2 regions of the Clostridium chromiireducens genome follow, and region 2 is predicted to be linked to the other one. Evidence: a T-box and tRNA genes for the amino acid it is inferred to sense, from the RefSeq annotation. Region 2 holds a T-box; the other holds one or more tRNA genes.
The links. A T-box is a leader RNA that pairs with one kind of tRNA and senses whether it is charged. The one in region 2 lies ahead of lysS (lysine--tRNA ligase), so its partner is inferred to be a tRNA-Lys.
Positions count from the first base shown of each region.

Region 1: it has a tRNA-Lys gene. The T-box ahead of lysS (lysine--tRNA ligase) is inferred to sense a tRNA for this amino acid. The anticodon was not compared.

Region 1 is NZ_QXDJ01000014.1:650-7,135, reverse strand. It holds partial or broken rRNA gene D2A34_RS26400 (23S ribosomal RNA) at 1-2,509, shown strand, start outside; rRNA gene rrf (5S ribosomal RNA) at 2,645-2,761, shown strand; tRNA gene D2A34_RS26390 (tRNA-Lys) at 2,769-2,844, shown strand; gene D2A34_RS26385 (L-lactate dehydrogenase) at 3,149-4,096, shown strand; rRNA gene rrf (5S ribosomal RNA) at 4,306-4,422, shown strand; tRNA gene D2A34_RS26375 (tRNA-Lys) at 4,428-4,503, shown strand; gene D2A34_RS26370 (signal peptidase II) at 4,704-5,453, opposite strand; gene D2A34_RS26365 (pyruvate, water dikinase regulatory protein) at 5,671-6,480, shown strand.
Region 2 is NZ_QXDJ01000003.1:546,741-558,246, reverse strand. It holds gene D2A34_RS14025 (transglutaminase-like domain-containing protein) at 1-996, shown strand, start outside; gene D2A34_RS27465 (hypothetical protein) at 1,138-1,260, shown strand; gene D2A34_RS14020 (SRPBCC family protein) at 1,281-1,700, shown strand; gene D2A34_RS14015 (DUF6568 family protein) at 1,774-2,142, opposite strand; gene D2A34_RS27460 (hypothetical protein) at 2,286-2,411, shown strand; gene D2A34_RS14010 (GNAT family N-acetyltransferase) at 2,602-3,186, shown strand; gene D2A34_RS14005 (DUF4085 family protein) at 3,317-3,940, shown strand; gene D2A34_RS14000 (class I SAM-dependent methyltransferase) at 4,220-5,002, opposite strand; gene D2A34_RS27455 (hypothetical protein) at 5,158-5,292, shown strand; gene D2A34_RS13995 (glycoside hydrolase family 43 protein) at 5,411-6,865, shown strand; T-box leader at 7,406-7,660, shown strand; gene lysS (lysine--tRNA ligase) at 7,806-9,332, shown strand; gene D2A34_RS13980 (hypothetical protein) at 10,445-10,672, shown strand; gene D2A34_RS13975 (immunoglobulin-like domain-containing protein) at 10,871-11,506, shown strand, end outside.

The sequences.
Region 1 (6,486 bases), on a different contig from region 2:
CAGAGTACCACGAGACACGTGAAACCTTGTGGGAAGCAGGGAGGACCACCTCCCAAGGCTAAATACTACCTGATGACCGATAGTGAAGCAGTACCGTGAGGGAAAGGTGAAAAGAACCCCGGGAGGGGAGTGAAATAGAACCTGAAACCATGTGCCTACAACCGATCAAAGCACCTTATGTGTGTGATGATGTGCTTTTTGTAGAACGAGCCAACGAGTTACGGTATGTAGCAAGGTTAAGTACTTAAGGTACGGAGCCGAAGGGAAACCGAGTCTTAATAGGGCGACTAGTTGCATGCTGTAGACCCGAAACCGGGTGACCTATCCATGGCCAGGTTGAAGCGAGGGTAAAACCTCGTGGAGGACCGAACCACGTTGCTGTTGAAAAAGCATGGGATGAGCTGTGGATAGCGGAGAAATTCCAATCGAACTCGGATATAGCTGGTTCTCCTCGAAATAGCTTTAGGGCTAGCGTCGGAAAATGTGAGTAGTGGAGGTAGAGCACTGAATAGGCTAGGGGGCATAGCGCTTACCGAACCTTATCAAACTCCGAATGCCATATACTATCAGTCCGGCAGTCAGACTGTGAAAGATAAGTTCCATGGTCAAAAGGGAAACAGCCCAGATCGTCAGCTAAGGTCCCAAAGTGTAAGTTAAGTGGAAAAGGATGTGGGATTTCTAAGACAACTAGGATGTTGGCTTAGAAGCAGCCACTCATTAAAAGAGTGCGTAATAGCTCACTAGTCAAGAGATCCTGCGCCGAAAATGTCCGGGGCTCAAACTTACCACCGAAGCTACGGGTTCACACTTATGTGTGAGCGGTAGAGGAGCGTCGTAATCGGGCTGAAGTCGTACCGTAAGGAGCGGTGGACTGATTACGAGTGAGAATGTTGGCATTAGTAGCGAGATGTAGGCGAGAATCCTACAGGCCGAATATCTAAGGTTTCCTGAGTAAAGTTTGTCTTCTCAGGGTTAGTCGGGACCTAAGGCGAGGCCGAAAGGCGTAGTCGATGGACAATTGGTTGATATTCCAATACCACTATAATCGTTATTATCGATGGTGTGACGGAGAAGGATAGGATGTGCCAGCTATTGGATGCTGGTCTAAGCGTTAAGGGAGTCAGAGTAGGCAAATCCGCTCTGGCAATTCTGAGGCGTGATGGGGAAGGTTCTACGGAACCGAAGTATCTGATTTCATGCTTCCAAGAAAAGCATCTAGAGAGAGAAGTAGTGCCCGTACCGCAAACCGACACAGGTAGATGAGGAGAGAATCCTAAGGCCGACGGAAGAATTGCAGTTAAGGAACTAGGCAAATTGACCCCGTAACTTCGGGAGAAGGGGTGCCTGAGAAATCAGGCCGCAGAGAATAGGCACAAGCAACTGTTTAACAAAAACACAGGTCTCTGCTAAAGCGAAAGCTGATGTATAGGGGCTGACGCCTGCCCGGTGCTGGAAGGTTAAGGGGAACACTTAGTGGTAACGCGAAGGTGTGAACTTAAGCCCCAGTAAACGGCGGCCGTAACTATAACGGTCCTAAGGTAGCGAAATTCCTTGTCAGGTAAGTTCTGACCCGCACGAATGGCGTAATGACTTGTGCACTGTCTCAACTGCAAATCCGGCGAAGTTGTAGTGCGAGTGAAGATGCTCGCTACCCGCGATTGGACGGAAAGACCCCGTAGAGCTTTACTGTAGCTTAGCATTGAATTTCGGTATTGTCTGTACAGGATAGGTGGGAGACTGGGAAACTAGGGCGTCAGCCTTAGTGGAGTCGTTGTTGGGATACCACCCTGATAGTATTGAAGTTCTAACTGGATGCCATGAAACTGGTGACAGGACATTGTTAGGTGGGCAGTTTGACTGGGGCGGTCGCCTCCTAAAATGTAACGGAGGCGCCCAAAGGTTCCCTCAGAACGGTCGGAAATCGTTCGAAGAGTGCAAAGGCAGAAGGGAGCCTGACTGCGACACCTACAAGTGGAGCAGGGACGAAAGTCGGGCTTAGTGATCCGGTGGTACCTCGTGGGAGGGCCATCGCTCAACGGATAAAAGCTACCTCGGGGATAACAGGCTGATCTCCCCCAAGAGTTCACATCGACGGGGAGGTTTGGCACCTCGATGTCGGCTCGTCGCATCCTGGGGCTGAAGTAGGTCCCAAGGGTTGGGCTGTTCGCCCATTAAAGCGGCACGCGAGCTGGGTTCAGAACGTCGTGAGACAGTTCGGTCCCTATCCGTCGCGGGCGTAGGAAATTTGAGAGGAGCTGTCCTTAGTACGAGAGGACCGGGATGGACTGACCTATGGTGTACCAGTTGTTTCGCCAGAAGCATAGCTGGGTAGCTAAGTCGGGAAGGGATAAACGCTGAAAGCATCTAAGTGTGAAGCCCACCTCAAGATTAGATTTCCCATAGCGTAAGCTAGTAAGACCCCTTGAAGACTACAAGGTTGATAGGTCAGAGGTGTAAGTATGGTAACATATTTAGCTGACTGATACTAATAGGTCGAGGGCTTGACCAATAAATAATCAAGTTGTAATACATTAAAAAAACTATGTGCAATTTTGAAAGAACAAAGCTTTCAAAGGAAACTCACTCAACGTAGTTGAGGAGTACAGTTCATTAGACCAAATCATAGATTTGGAATGAACAAGCATCTCGTGATGATGGCATAGAGGTAACACTCCTTCCCATTCCGAACAGGAAAGTTAAGGTCTATAGCGCCGATGGTACTGCACGGGCGACTGTGTGGCAGAGTAGGACGTTGCGAGGTAAGATTTGCGTGATTAGCTCAGTCGGTAGAGCACCTGACTCTTAATCAGGGTGTCCAGGGTTCGAATCCCTGATGACGCACCAGAGTGAAGATTGTTAAAAATATTTAACAATCTTTTTTGTTTTACAAAAAAAGATTATCAGAATTTTAAATTTACCCACATATTTTAGATATATATACACAAAAACTACAATAGTTTTGTGAGTTAAATAAATTATTAGCGTTTTAATTGAAACTTATATTGATAAATGAAAGTTGCAATAATAATTTTTATAGCAGATAATACTTAGAGCAAATATATTAAAATAGATTAGCGTATGAATAAATGCTTATAATAGGAAGTATAATATAGATTTAAATGATAATTTATGAAGGAGAATTTTATATATGGGTTTAAAAAAGAACAAAGTTGCAATTGTAGGAACTGGATTAGTGGGATCTAGCACAGCTTTTAGCTTATTGACACAAGGTGTTTGTGATGAAATACTAATGATTGATATAAATGAAGAAAAGGCACTAGGAGAAGTGATGGATTTAAACCATTGTATCGAATATTTAAATAGAAATACAAAAGTTCTAAGAGGAAGCTACGAACGATGTAGCGATGTTGATATTGTTGTAATAACAGCTGGTGCACCTCCTAAATCTGGGCAAACAAGGATAGATACGCTAGAATTATCGGCAAGAATAGTAGAATCTATTGTCAATCCTATAATGAAGAGCGGATTTAAAGGGCATTTTATTGTTATTTCAAATCCTGTGGATATGATTGCATATCATGTTTATAAAATATCAGGCTTACCTAAGAGTCATATTATTGGTACCGGGACTTCCGTTGATTCTGCTAGATTAAAGAATTTTATTGGGGATCTATTAAATGTAGATCCACGTAGTGTGCAAGGATACTCTATGGGAGAGCATGGAGATTCTCAAATGGTACCTTGGTCTCATGTGACAGTTGGTGGAAAATCATTTTATGAAATATTAAGAGATAATAAGGATAGAGTTGGGGAAGTAGACTTAGATAGATTAGTCTTAGAAACAGCTAGAGCTGGTTGGGAAGTATATAATAGAAAAGGAACAACATACTATGGAATTGCAACTGCAACTGTTGGAATAATAAAGGCAATTATAAATGATGAAAATAGAATAATGCCAGTATCTACACTACTGGAAGGTGAATATGGAGCACATGATGTTTTCTGTGGGGTACCAGCAGTTCTAAATGCTGACGGAGTTAAAGAAGTTGTTGAAATACACATGACAAATGAAGAGTTAGATAAATTTAAAAAATCAATAGAGTTAATTAAAGAATATATAAAAAAAATAAATTAAAATTTAATTTCACAATAAGTGTTGACACAATAGATAATACTATGTATAATAATATCTTGTTGAGGCAAGTATTCGACACAATAGTGTAAGATGTAAAAAATTCTTACATTGAAGGTGAATTCAGAAAATACAAATTTTAAATTTATAGATTTAGTTATTAGATGATTTTGTTAAGTCCTTCAATATGTCTTAGACTTGAAACAATAAGATCTCGTGATGATGGCATAGAGGTAACACTCCTTCCCATTCCGAACAGGAAAGTTAAGGTCTATAGCGCCGATGGTACTGCACGGGCGACTGTGTGGCAGAGTAGGACGTTGCGAGGTAAGATGGTTCACTAGCTCAGTCGGTAGAGCACATGACTTTTAATCATGGTGTCCCGGGTTCGATTCCCGGGTGAGCCACCAATTACTTTAATAAAGTAATTTGTTTTAAAAACTTGCTTAGTATTTATATAAAAGAGCTTTTACTTTATGTAAAAGCTCTTTTTTACATTAGTATAAGAAATTAAGTTAATAACGCCTTAATTAGTAATATATTAAAATTTAGCTATTACTAATTAAGGCGTTATTTAATTTTTTCTAACATTGTTAAATAAGTATTTATTTTAGAAAGATTTAAATTTACTAGCAATATCGTATTTTACAAATAGTAGAAATCTTTTTAGTGATTGAATGTCCTCACTAAAAGATGTGTCATCATTTGATGATAGATATCCTTTGTTAAACATAGTAAGAGCAAAAAACAAGATACCCAGATTAATATATAGATCTTTTGTATCGGCAATAAATAAGTTACTTATTCCAATAAAATCTAAACTCCCACCATAAAATATTTTATCAACTAGTGAGCAGATTGCACCACAACTAACGAAAATGAAGCACATATCTGCCCAAAAGTCTTTATTTCCTTTATGTAAATAATACCTATATACTTCAATAAATAGAAAGATGGCTATTGTATTTAAGGCTATTAAAATTGGAAAGTTTACTGACGTGCCAAATCTAGCATTTAGCCATGAGCCATCAGTATTAATTATAGGTCTGAAATATAATATATTTTGGACTATAGAAAAATAATTGTTGAACCAGAATAATTTAATTAAAAATTTTACGCCTTGATCCAGTACGAAAAATAATAAAAATAATGTCCACAATATATTAGACTTAAAGCCAGATTCATACTTAATTCCTATTTTATAAGTAAATAAACCTACTAGTGCAAATAATAAAATTAATAATATATTAAAGAAAATTGTTTGAGAATCAGTAATTCTTCCTGTAATAAGCTCAAATAAGACATATATAGCCCACATAATGGGAAGAACACTCATAGTCAATACTTTTTTATTCTTCATATAAGTACCTCCAATTGTAATTATATTAATGATATATTAAAGTTTAACATATGCTATGAAAAAATTCACTACTATTAAAAGAGATAGGTTTGGGTTAATATAGAAATATAGAGAATGTAGATATGGAATTTATGAATATTGATAAAATATGTAGAAATAATATCAGACTAAGGTGTAGAAGATTATTAGAAAAACGTGAGAAAGAAGGTATAAGATTATGTTAACAATTTTAGCGGTATCAGATTCTATAGGAGAAACTGCGCATCAGGTCGCAGTTGCAGCAGCGAGCCAATTTACAGAAAAGGTTGATGTTAAACGAATTCCTTATGTAAAAGGGCTAGAGGATGTTGAAGACGTATTGAAAGTTGCAGATGAGTGTGAAAATACAATAATAGTATCAACAATAATAACAGTTAATGTTAGAGAGTATTTAACGCAAAAGGCAATGGAAAAAAATATTTCAGTTATGAATGTGTTAGGTCCGATAATCAATGTAGCATCTACTATTTTGAAAACTCATCCTACATATAATCCTGGTGCCATGAGGCAGACAGATGAGGTATACTTTAAGAGAATAGAAGCTATGGAGTTTGCAATGCAATATGATGATAGTAAGGATTATAGAGGACTAAAAAATGCTGATGTAGTATTAATAGGACTTTCGCGTACATCAAAGACGCCATTGTGCATGTATTTAGCTAATAAAGGTATAAAAGCAATAAATATACCATTAATGCCAGAAGTCGGTGTTCCGGATGAAATATATGAAATTGATAAAAAGAAAGTATTTGGACTTACTATAAATCCGCTTAGATTAATTGAGATTAGGAAAAGGAGGCTAGATAAGTTCCATAGAATTACATCTGATATTGAATATGCAGGGGATGCAAGAATTCTAGAGGAACTTGATTTTGCTGATAAAATAATGAGAAAGATAGGATGTAAAACTATAGATGTAACAGAAAGAGCTATTGAAGACACAGCATTGATTATTTTAGAGAAGATAGGGTATAACAATAAAAAATAATAATCA
Region 2 (11,506 bases):
CCATTTAAATTTAAAGAAGATGAAATTAATTATATTACTTCAGATTATTTTAGGCAGCGTCTTTATGAAAGAAGTAAAAAAATAAAAGAAGAATATCTGCAAACTTCAAGTACAACACCGGAAAGAGTTCGTAAGTTAGCACAAGAAATTACTAAGGACTGCACAAACCAATATGATAAAGCAGAAGCTATATGCAATTATTTAAAAGACAATTATGCTTATACAACTAAAATTAATCAGCTTCCAGAAGGAAAAGATGCAGTGGATAATTTCTTATTTGAGCAAAAGAAAGGGTATTGTATTTATTTTGCAAGCGCCATGGCAATCATGTGTAGATATTTAGATATACCAACAAGATATGTTGATGGGGTTGCTCTTGCTTATAGCGATATGGATGAAAATTGGTACAAAGTAAAAACAAAGGAAGCCCATGCTTGGACAGAAATTTATATAGAAGGGTTTGGATGGATACGCATGGACCCAACTCCAGGCTATAAAGATATAGAGAATTGGAAAATTAATGGTGGTAACGGGGAAATATATGTTGATCCGACGCATAATAAATTAGAGGATAAATTTAAAATCTCAGTGCAAGAAAATGAAGAACAAAGATCAGAAGAAAATATTTTTGGAACAATATTATTATGGTTAAAATATATATTTTTAGGAGTTACATTTTCAGCGACTTTGATCTTGCTTGTGATAGGCATGATTATATGGAATAAAAAAAGGATATATAAGAAATCTAGTAATCGAGAAAAAACGTTTATTTGTATGAAAAAAATCATGTCAAATCTAGAGAAACAGGGATATGTGTTAATGGAAGGAGAGACTTTGAAGGAATTTAAAGAAAGATTGGAAAATGACAAAACTTTTGAGAATATTGATATCGTTAAATTGTTGGAATGGTTTCAAGATATACGTTATAGCAGTAAAGTCATTACAGAGGAAGATATTTCATGGGTTGAACATTTTATTGCAGCAAATAGGAAATAAATTTATTGATTCTGTGGATTTTGTAGTCCATAATTTCTATAGATAGTTAATTCTACAATTGATCTTATTTATATTAATGCCTGTACATTATAATTTAAACATAATGAAGTTCAGGGTTAATTTTTAGAGTTAACTATCTATATGTCGATGTATTTGAAGATAAGTCATTGGATTCAATTACAGGGAAGAGCAATAGGCGAAGAAGATGAGAGAAAAGAAATGACAGCTTTATTATCAACTCTAAAGCGTTGGAAAGAGGCATAATATACGAGGAGGAGTAGGATATGGAAGACAAGCAAATAATAACAATAAAAACAACAGTGAATGCTCAGGTAGAAAAGGTATGGAAATATTGGACGGAACCAGAATATATAAAAAAATGGAATAGTGCCTCAGAGGACTGGTATACACCGCTTGCAGAAAATGACTTAAGAGTTGGAGGTATATTTATTTCAAGAATGGAAGCCAAAGATGGAAGTTTCGGATTTGACTTTGGTGGAATTTATAATGAAGTGGAATTATATAAGGTTATTGCTTATACTTTAGATGATGGAAGAAAAGTTAAGATTGATTTTATTGGTGGAGAAAAGGTCACAGAGATAACTGAAACTTTTGAAGCAGAAAACGAAAATTCAATTGAAATGCAGCAAAGTGGCTGGCAAGCAATATTGGATAGTTTTAAAAAATATGCAGAACAAAAATAAGTAACTAGAAATATTAATGTATAATAAGAATAGATTATTTATGGTAAATAGATAGTCTATTCTTAATTTGTTTTTAAGAAGGTGGAAAATCATATTTTAACAGATCTAATATTTCTTCCTCTGTAATTGAAGAATCGCAACGAACCTCTATTTCTCTATTTTTACTAACAATAAATCCTGGCACAGTTACAATATTATATTTTTCTCTAAATGTGTTAATAAAATTATCTGAAAAATCAGAACTATCTACATAGTAAATAGTTGTGTTAATTTTATTAGTCAAGCCACTTAATTTTTTAACAAATTTACGGCAGAATGGGCATGTTGCACGACCAATATAAGCAACAGCTAAGTCTTCATTAGATAATAATTCGTCTGCTTGTGTAGAAATCACTTTTTTAAATAACTTTACATCTTCTTCATAGCTATCTTTTTCAAACATTTGAATCCTCCTTGTTTTTTATTATATTATATCAAGGCTAAATTATTAAATCAATTTAGTTAGCTTTTCTAGTAGTTATTTTGTGAAATTATAGAAGATATTATAACTATCTATAATATGATGGTGATCATATCATCTAGCGAATGTGTTTTATTATCGTAGTAAAGAAGATGCATTTGGAGTATGAAGCAAAAATAAAATTAGCAGGAGAATTAGCATCAGCATTATTTTTACTTATAATATCATTTGATGAAGTAATAAAATCTTAAAAAATTTTTATATTAGTTATTCATTAGGCTAATAATATAAGCTCAGATTGGATGTAAATAGAACTTGTTTTTATGAGTATTAAATAGTATATTATTCACAAGATAGGCTATCATTGGCTGAAAAGCAAGTTGTAATTTGCAGATTATTTATATTAGTGGAGGTAATGGAATGAATGTTGAAATTAAAAAATTGACACCTGCTCACGTAGAAGAATATATGAACTTTTTCGAGACGACGCCACATGATGATAATATCCCTGAGCATACCTGTTATTGTGAGTGTTGGTGTAGTGCCGACCATCGTTTCGGAACAGGTATCCCATCTCGTGAAGAAAGAAAAGCAATGGCTATTGAATATGTTAGGAGTGGAAAAATACAAGGATATTTAGCATATTTTGACGGTTGTATCGTTGGTTGGTGTAACGCAAATACAAAGACAGAATGTTTGAACTGTATCGGTTGGTATCGTTTTATGCCCCAAGTAAATGAATTGGAGATTGACGCAAATGATAAAGTAAAATCTATATATTGTTTTCTTGTTGCACCTGATATGAAAAGAAAAGGAATAGCAAAACAATTATTGCAATATGCTTGCCAAGACGCGATGAATGATGATTATGATTATGTTGAAGTATATCCCGAAAAAGAAACTACAGATGAACGTAAACATTTTATGGGTTTTGTTGATATGTATAAAAACTTGGGCTTTACTATTCATGCAGAAACAAATCAAAAATTTGTAATGAGGAAACAGCTAAAGTGCACCATAGTATAAGCATTTTATTCCATGTTGGATAAACTAAATAAATATGAAGTGTATTATGGTTGAAAGTATTGATGAATTATAATACAAATTTAATGTTACATTAAAGTCTGATAAATATGGGGAGGCTGATGCATTAGTAATGATGTACTTTACACGTAATATATATAAAAAAATGCAGATAAGGGGAGAGTTCCCGCTAAGGGTTGATGATAAAGATAAATGGATGAAGCAGTGGGAAGAGTTTTATAATCTATGCCATGCCAAGAAGGACAAAGAGTTTAAGGCATGGGTATTTCAGCATATTCCAGAGGTAAAAGATGATATTCTCCAAGGTAAAAAATTTACTGATAAAGAAGTAGTAGAAAAACTTTATAAAAGAATGAAAGAAATGGCCTATGAATGGAAAACTGTATGCAAGATGTGCCAAGCAGAACATGAGGAAATAAAGCACAAGCTACCATTAAATATGCAAACATTAATAAATTTAAATCTTCATGATAGTATAGTATTATCAATAAAAAAAGATAGTAATAATATGCTTAATATAGAATTAGATCGATATTCATTAACATTTAAAGATGTCAGCCGACTTGAAATAACAGATGATATCGTTGGAGATAGTTTGCTTTATAAGGAAGTGCATTTGTCAGATATGGGCAAATTTGATTTTCAAGTTCTATTTTGCTCTTCTCAAGTCGTATTAACTTTACATGAATTTAGAGTTATTGCAGATGATGTTGTTATTGAAAGTAAAACATGGTAATTAGTGTATAAAGTATGGGCAGTTCTATTCTTGTAAAAATCCCTCAATCGGACCAGAGCATCACTCATTTATAACAAAGAATGGCATTTTGTATTTTAACTGGCCTGGAACAGGTGCAGGCTGAAAACTACTAAAAATTAATATATATAAATAGCAACTTCAGCCCTTCGGTGTTCAGAAGCATCCAGGGGTCTTTGTGAAGGAAGAATGCATAAACTTGCTTATTGTTGTGTGGTAACTCAATTATAACAAGGGATTTATCATAATCTATAGCCTCCTTTAAGCTTTTTCTGCTAAGATATTTATTCTTCTAAAGGTTTCAAAGTAAGTTCCATCTTCTTGTTTTGTTCTTTCAAGCATTTTTTCTACCAATTTGTTTCTAAATTCTTGTTTTATATTTTCAGGTAATATACTAATAAATGGCACTATAGTAGGCTGATCAATCCATCCAATTAATTGTTCTTCATTTTGAAAGTACCTATCTACATTTTCTTCATAGATATTTATATTTTTAAAAACTTTGGCTTCATTTGCTAATTCTTTATATTCATGAGTTGAAGGCATGTACCAAGGCCACTCAAAATCTTTAAAATAAGTATTATATTCTTCATACTTTGTAATCTCTTTTACTACTTCAAAAAAGTTTTGACAATTACCATGACCTCCAAAATTAAACCTAATTCTTCCGCCATCTTTTAAAACATTATTGCATTTATAAAACAATTCTTTATGATTTTTGACCCAATGTAGTGCTGCATTAGAAAATATCAAATCAAATTTTTCTTCAAAATTGATATTATTTATATCCATAAATCTAAATTCCAAGTTTTCTTCTCTTATTTCAATTGCCGTATCAATCATACCTTTTGATGCATCTATACCAATAACTTTTCCCTTTGGAACTTTACTACTTAAAATTTGAGTTAATACACCATCTCCACATCCCAAGTCTAATATAAAAGAATCCTCCTTTATATTCATTTCTTGAATAATTTTATTACCCCATTCTTTTTGGTGTTTAGATGCCTCTTTATATCTTTTTCCATCAAAATCAAATGCCATATATTAATCACTCTCCTTAATATTTGTATTTTCATTATATTCCTTAAAATACTATAACTGAAATACATATTATTTATGTAAGATATAATTAATAGTTATATAATTTCATATTTTCCAACAGGATTTAAAATGATATTTCAGTGGAGGTGCACATTTTGAAAAAGTGCGAAGCACAACCAAGAATTTATATGACTTTATTAGAAAGAGATAGAGAAAAAATCGAAGAAGGAATTCTTATTTTTATATTAATCTATTATTTTTTGTATATTTACTATAATTTATATGGTTGAGAAAAAACATGGTAAAGGTTAATATAATTTTACTTATTCTTTTTATCTAATTAATACACTTTGGAGACATATAAAAGAATAAAAATTTATTGGCATACAAAGAAGGGAAAAAATAATCATGGAGAATTTATTTAAAAATATTAAGCTAACAGAAGGATACAAAAGTTTAGAAAATAACAATCCTATATTGCTTCAAAGATTTGGAGCTGATCCTTATGCTATGGAATACGATGGAAGAATTTACATTTATACAACAAATGATGTATATGAGTATGACAACGATGGAAAATTAATAGAAAATAGTTATAAAATCATTCAAAATTTAAATTGCATTTCTTCTGATGACTTAGTGAACTGGACAGATCATGGAATAATTCAAGTGGCAGGTCCAAATGGTGCTTCATCATGGGCTGAAAATTCATGGGCTCCTGCAGCTGCACATAAGACTATTAACGGGAAAGAAAAATTCTTCCTATATTACGCAAATAATGCAAGTACTATTGGTGTTTTATCAAGTGATAGTCCAATTGGTCCATGGGTTGATCCATTAGGAAAACCTATGATTACAAGGGAAATAGAAAATTGTTCTAATGTTGAATGGCTTTTTGATCCTGCTGTTCTTGTAGATGATGATGGAAAAGCATATTTATACTTCGGAGGCGGAGTACCAGAAGGCAAAGAAGCAATGCCAAACACTGCAAGGGCAGTTGAATTAGGTGAAGATATGATTAGCATTGTAGGAGTTCCAGTAACTATTGAAGCTCCATATCTTTTCGAGGATTCAGGTATCAATAAAATTGGTGACACATATTACTATAGTTATTGCTCAAATTGGTCAAGCCGTGATAATGCAGTAGGTAAATATGTACCTAAAATTGCGGAAATTATTATAATGACTAGTAAAAATCCTCTTGGTCCATGGACATATAATGGATCTATATTAGAGAATCCAGGAACTTTCTTTGAAGCTTGGAGTAATAACCACCACTCTATGATAAAATTCAAAGAAAAGTGGTACATGTTCTATCATTCCCTTTTATTATGTAATGATATGTCACTTCCAGCTACTGGGTACCGTACAACTAATGTTGAAGAAGTGGAAGTTTTGGATGACGGAACTATTAAGCCTATTATAGGAACACGTGCTGGCGTTAAACAAGTTAAAAATTTAGATCCATTTATTGTAAATGAAGCAGAAACTTTTGCTTGGATGGCTGGAATAACTACAACTTCTACCCAAGAAGAAAGTGCAGTATATGGTAAAACTAATCTTGTAGTTAATGTTCTTGAAACTGGTAATTGGATAGGTTTATCTAATGTTGATTTTGGAACAGAAGGTGCAAGTTCATTTACAGCTAAATTATCAAGCAAGATAAGTGGAAACGCTATAAAAATTTGTTTAGATAGTCCATCTGGAGAAGCAATCGGCTATTTGGAAGTGCCAAACACAGGTAGTGATAATGAATATAAAAATGTGACTGTAGAAATTAAGAATGCAAAAGGAATGCACAATTTATTCTTTGTTTTTTCTGGAGAAGGCTTCCAGTTTGACTGCTGGAAATTTGAAAAATAAGATTATTTTAAAATCAGCCTCTGTTAGACCAAAATTTTCATATAAACAAAAGTGGCTGTCCCACAAAAAACACAATATAGTGCCTTAAATTCTAGGCTATGCTTAAAAATAGTGTTGATATTTTAGTGTTTTTTAAGTGAAACCAATTTGGTTTCACTTAATTCATCTTTATCATCATCCACCATCATTTTTTATAATAAAAACTCCCGATGGCAAAGCTAGAAAATCACATATTTTAATAAGTTATATTTTTTACCAATAGCAAATTAATACCCATCAAGACTATATATCTCATTAGTCCACCACGCCTTCTCTCAACATAATGTAACAGACCTAATGCCAGCTCAAATATAAATATTTAGATAGATTTATCTATAAGAATAAAAACATATATCTATAAAGATATGTAAATATGCTTATAGATAAAAATGAATCTAGATAACTACTTAACTTTATTTATAGGTAAATAGATATCTAGATAAAGAGGAGAGTTTTTTTGTGTATTATATTTACAAAAACGGATTTATATTGTAAACTATATAAAAAGCAATGAAAAGAAGAGTAGATAAAATAGTTCATTTTCAGAGAGCTCTAGATGGTGGAATGGAGCAATGGATTTTTATTGAAGAAGATCTTGGAGCTGCACACTGAGTCTGTTTTGCAGAGGTAGGATGTGACGGTATACCCCGTTATAGGTATAGAGTATCTCATTTTTTGATGTACTTGAAGAGGTGTATACGGCAACGCATACATAAACTGAGGTGGTACCACGAATTTATAGCTTTCGTCCTCAAGATTAGAAATCTTGGAGGTGAAGGTTTTTTTATTTGTATTAAGGTAATGTCAAAAAAATAACAAGTCAATCCGATAGTAGGTCTAGCATGTTATTTTATTTCATGTGCCTAAATTAATCAATAAATAAGTAAAGGTGGTAACAAAAATGTATGAGCAATATGAAAAGTTAGATGAATTAGAAAATATAATGACAAATGCTAATGAATTTATAACAGAAAGAATAAAAAAGTTAAATAAACTAAATGAACTTGGAATAAATCCATATCCATATAATTACGATTTTAACAAAAAAACTTATACAAAAGAGATATGTGATAATTTTGATACTATTGATGAGAGTAAAGTATTTTCTTTAGCAGGAAGAATAATGTTTCTTAGGAGAATGGGAAATGCAACTTTTGCTAATATAGTAGATGAAAGAGGAAATATACAACTATTTTTTAGTAAAAAGTTAATCGGAAATGAAAATTACAATGTTTTAAAATTAATCGATGTTTCAGATATTATTGGAGTAGAGGGAACTGTATTTAAGACTCAGACAGGAGAAATAACTATTAGAGCAAACAAATTTGAATTGTTATCTAAATCAATAAGAACCCTTCCTGAAAAATATCATGGAATTCAGGATTCAGATTTAAGGCAAAGACATAGATCTTTAGATATGATAATGAATTCAGAAGTTAAAGAAAGATTTATTAAACGTTCTAAAGCAATTACTGCAATTAGAGAATTTTTAAATAATATGAGTTTTATTGAATGTGATACTCCTGTACTTGACACTAAATATGGTGGAGGAGAAGCAAAACCATTTAAAACTTTTGTTAATGATTTAGATTGTGAAGTATATATGAATGTTTCTCCAGAATTATATTTAAAAAGGCTTATTGTTGGAGGAATAGAAAGGGTTTATACATTTGCAAGATCTTTTAGAAATGAAGGAATTGATAGAACTCATTATCCAGAATTTACTCTAATGGAATGTTATATGTCTTATGCGGATTATGAAGATATGATGAGAATTATGGAAGGAATATATGAATATGTGTTTATGTATGTTAATGGCTCTACTAAAATAAAGTATGGTGAAGAAGAAATTGATTTTAAAGCTCCATGGAAAAGAGAAACTATGTGCAATCTTGTAAAACAAGATACAGGTATCGATGTAGAGAATTTAACTAAAGAAGAAATTATAAGTAAAATTAAAGAGAATTCTCTTTTGATTGAAGAACAAAATGAAGGCTTAAATATAAATGAAGCTTATAAAGGAGAATTAATAGTAAATCTTTTTGAAGCATATAGCGAGAAGAAATTAATACAACCTACTTTTGTTATAGACTTTCCTAAAGAATCATCACCACTTTGTAAAGTTCATAGGGAAAATCCAGATTTAATTGAAAGATTTGAACCATATGCTTATGGAGTAGAGCTTGGAAATGCTTATTCAGAATTAAATGATCCATTAAGACAGCGTATATTATTACATGAACAAGCTGAAAAATTAAGAGGAGGACTTGAAACAGCAAGTCCAATGGACGAAGAATTTGCTATAGCTATTGATACAGCAATGCCGCCAACTGGAGGTTTGGGCATTGGGATTGATAGAATGATAATGTTTCTAACTGAATCAAATACAATAAAGGATGTTATTGCATTTCCTTTAGTTAAAAGATAAAGACAAAAAATATAAATACTAGATAATTATAAATAAATATGGTTTCTGAATATTTAAATTAGAGAAACAAGAATAAAAATAAATATATATTATACTGATATGATCAAAAGGAATACTTAAAGCAAGCAAAACTTTGAGTATTCCTTTTTATATTTTGAGGAGGAATTAAATGTGAAAAATTGGAATCAAAGGAGAATATTGCAGAAATAGAAGTTAACAGTATAAAGAAACTACAAAAGAAGTAAATGACCTAAATATGAATGTACTAGACAATGGTGTACAAGAGGTTTCATACGACTTTGTATAAATTCCAATTATTCATATAATTGGACATGTTGTGATGATTCTAATTAGTGTAATAATGTGCATAACATGTAGATTTGACGTAGTAAATTATACAAATGTTCTTTGAAAATTGAATAATGTAGGTTTTACAAAATATGTTATAATGAATACTGAATAGTATGCAAATACGAAATTATAACTAGTTACATTATAAGAATTAAGGAGAGTATTATGGACAGTAATGAAAAGAAACAATGCAAACATAAGTACATCGTAGGTTACTCATTCAGATTCCCTCAACCGTTTTTTCGTAGCCTACCTTGTGATAACTGTGGTTGCAGTATAAGATTAAGCCTGCTTTGGCGAATTGTTTATTGGTGTGTAGATATTATTGGTTTTATACTGGCTTTTGGAGTATCGACATCCATTCACATAAAATTTCTTGGAAGTACATTTTTTATTTCACTCTTTATCTTTTTATTACTCATTTGGACTGTTCATCTTATCGGTAGACTTATTTTAAAGTATGGCAAGTGGATTGAAGTGTACAAAAAATAACATTTAATTATAAACATATTAGTTGGTCAGAATTTTCAATAATTATGAATCACTAAAAATAAATAGCAAATTGTAAAATCGTATTATTCAAGAGATTGAATTTACGATTTTTTTAATGCGTAATTCTAACAACGGATGAAGCTACATCAACTGTAAATATGACGTAGCAAATTATAAAAATGTTCTTTGAAAACTGAATAGTGTGATGTTTACAATTTATGTTATAATTAACCTGTAATATATGGAAATTATGGAGTGGGGGGATTGAAATGGACAAAAACATTAAGTTACTCTATTGTATTTTAGGAAGCATTGTACTTGCTTTACTAAATAATTCGATTTTTAATGGTGCTAAATTTGGATTGTTTGATGCAGGTACTTTAGTGGGTCGCTTGATAATTGTTTTGAGTAATATATTATCGCTTATAGGGATTATATTGTTAGTGCTATTCTCCATAACATTAATAATAAGAAATATTGATCTAAAACATAAATAATTAAGTTGTAATATCGCATATCAAATGGTTTGCGATATTTTTTTGATTAAAATACTACGCAATTCTAAAATGTTACCCAATATGTATTAATCTATAAAAACAGTGTTCTTTGAAAGTTGAATAGTACGGTACCGAAAGAATATGAAACAGTTGTATATTATAGAGATATAAGGATTAAATGGAAGTAGAGGGTTGAAAATGAAAAAAATTAAAATAATAAAAGTAATAGCTAGTTTATTAGCAGTAGCTTCAATGTTGACAGCATATCCTGTAAGAGCAAATGCAGAATGGAAACAGGATTCAAACGGTTGGTGGAATACAGAAGGAAGTTCATGGTCAGTAGGGTGGAAGGAGATTGATCGAAAATGGTATTATTTTAGACAAGATGGATATATGGCACACGATACAGCAATAGATGGATACGAATTGGGTTCTGATGGTGCATGGATTCAAGCTGCATCAAATAATTTATCAAATTCAAAAAACGTTACAACTAATGAGTATAAAAATTTTGATATTAATGAATTTAAAAATACGTTGAAAACAGGTGGCTATCCTGTAGAAGTGAGAGATACATTGTATAAGGAAAATAGTGTATCTAAAGGTTGGAAATTAGTTAATGGAAAGTATTATTACTTTAGCTTTGAAGGGGCTCTAGCAAAGGATGAAATTGTTGATGGTTATTATTTGGGGGTAGATGGAGCTTTAGATACAACTAAAGGTAAATCACAATTACAAGATATTACTATGAAGACTGAAGAAAGTGTATATCCTATCGGTACAGATAAGATTAGAGTTGATATAACAAATAATACGAATTTAGAATGTGAATAT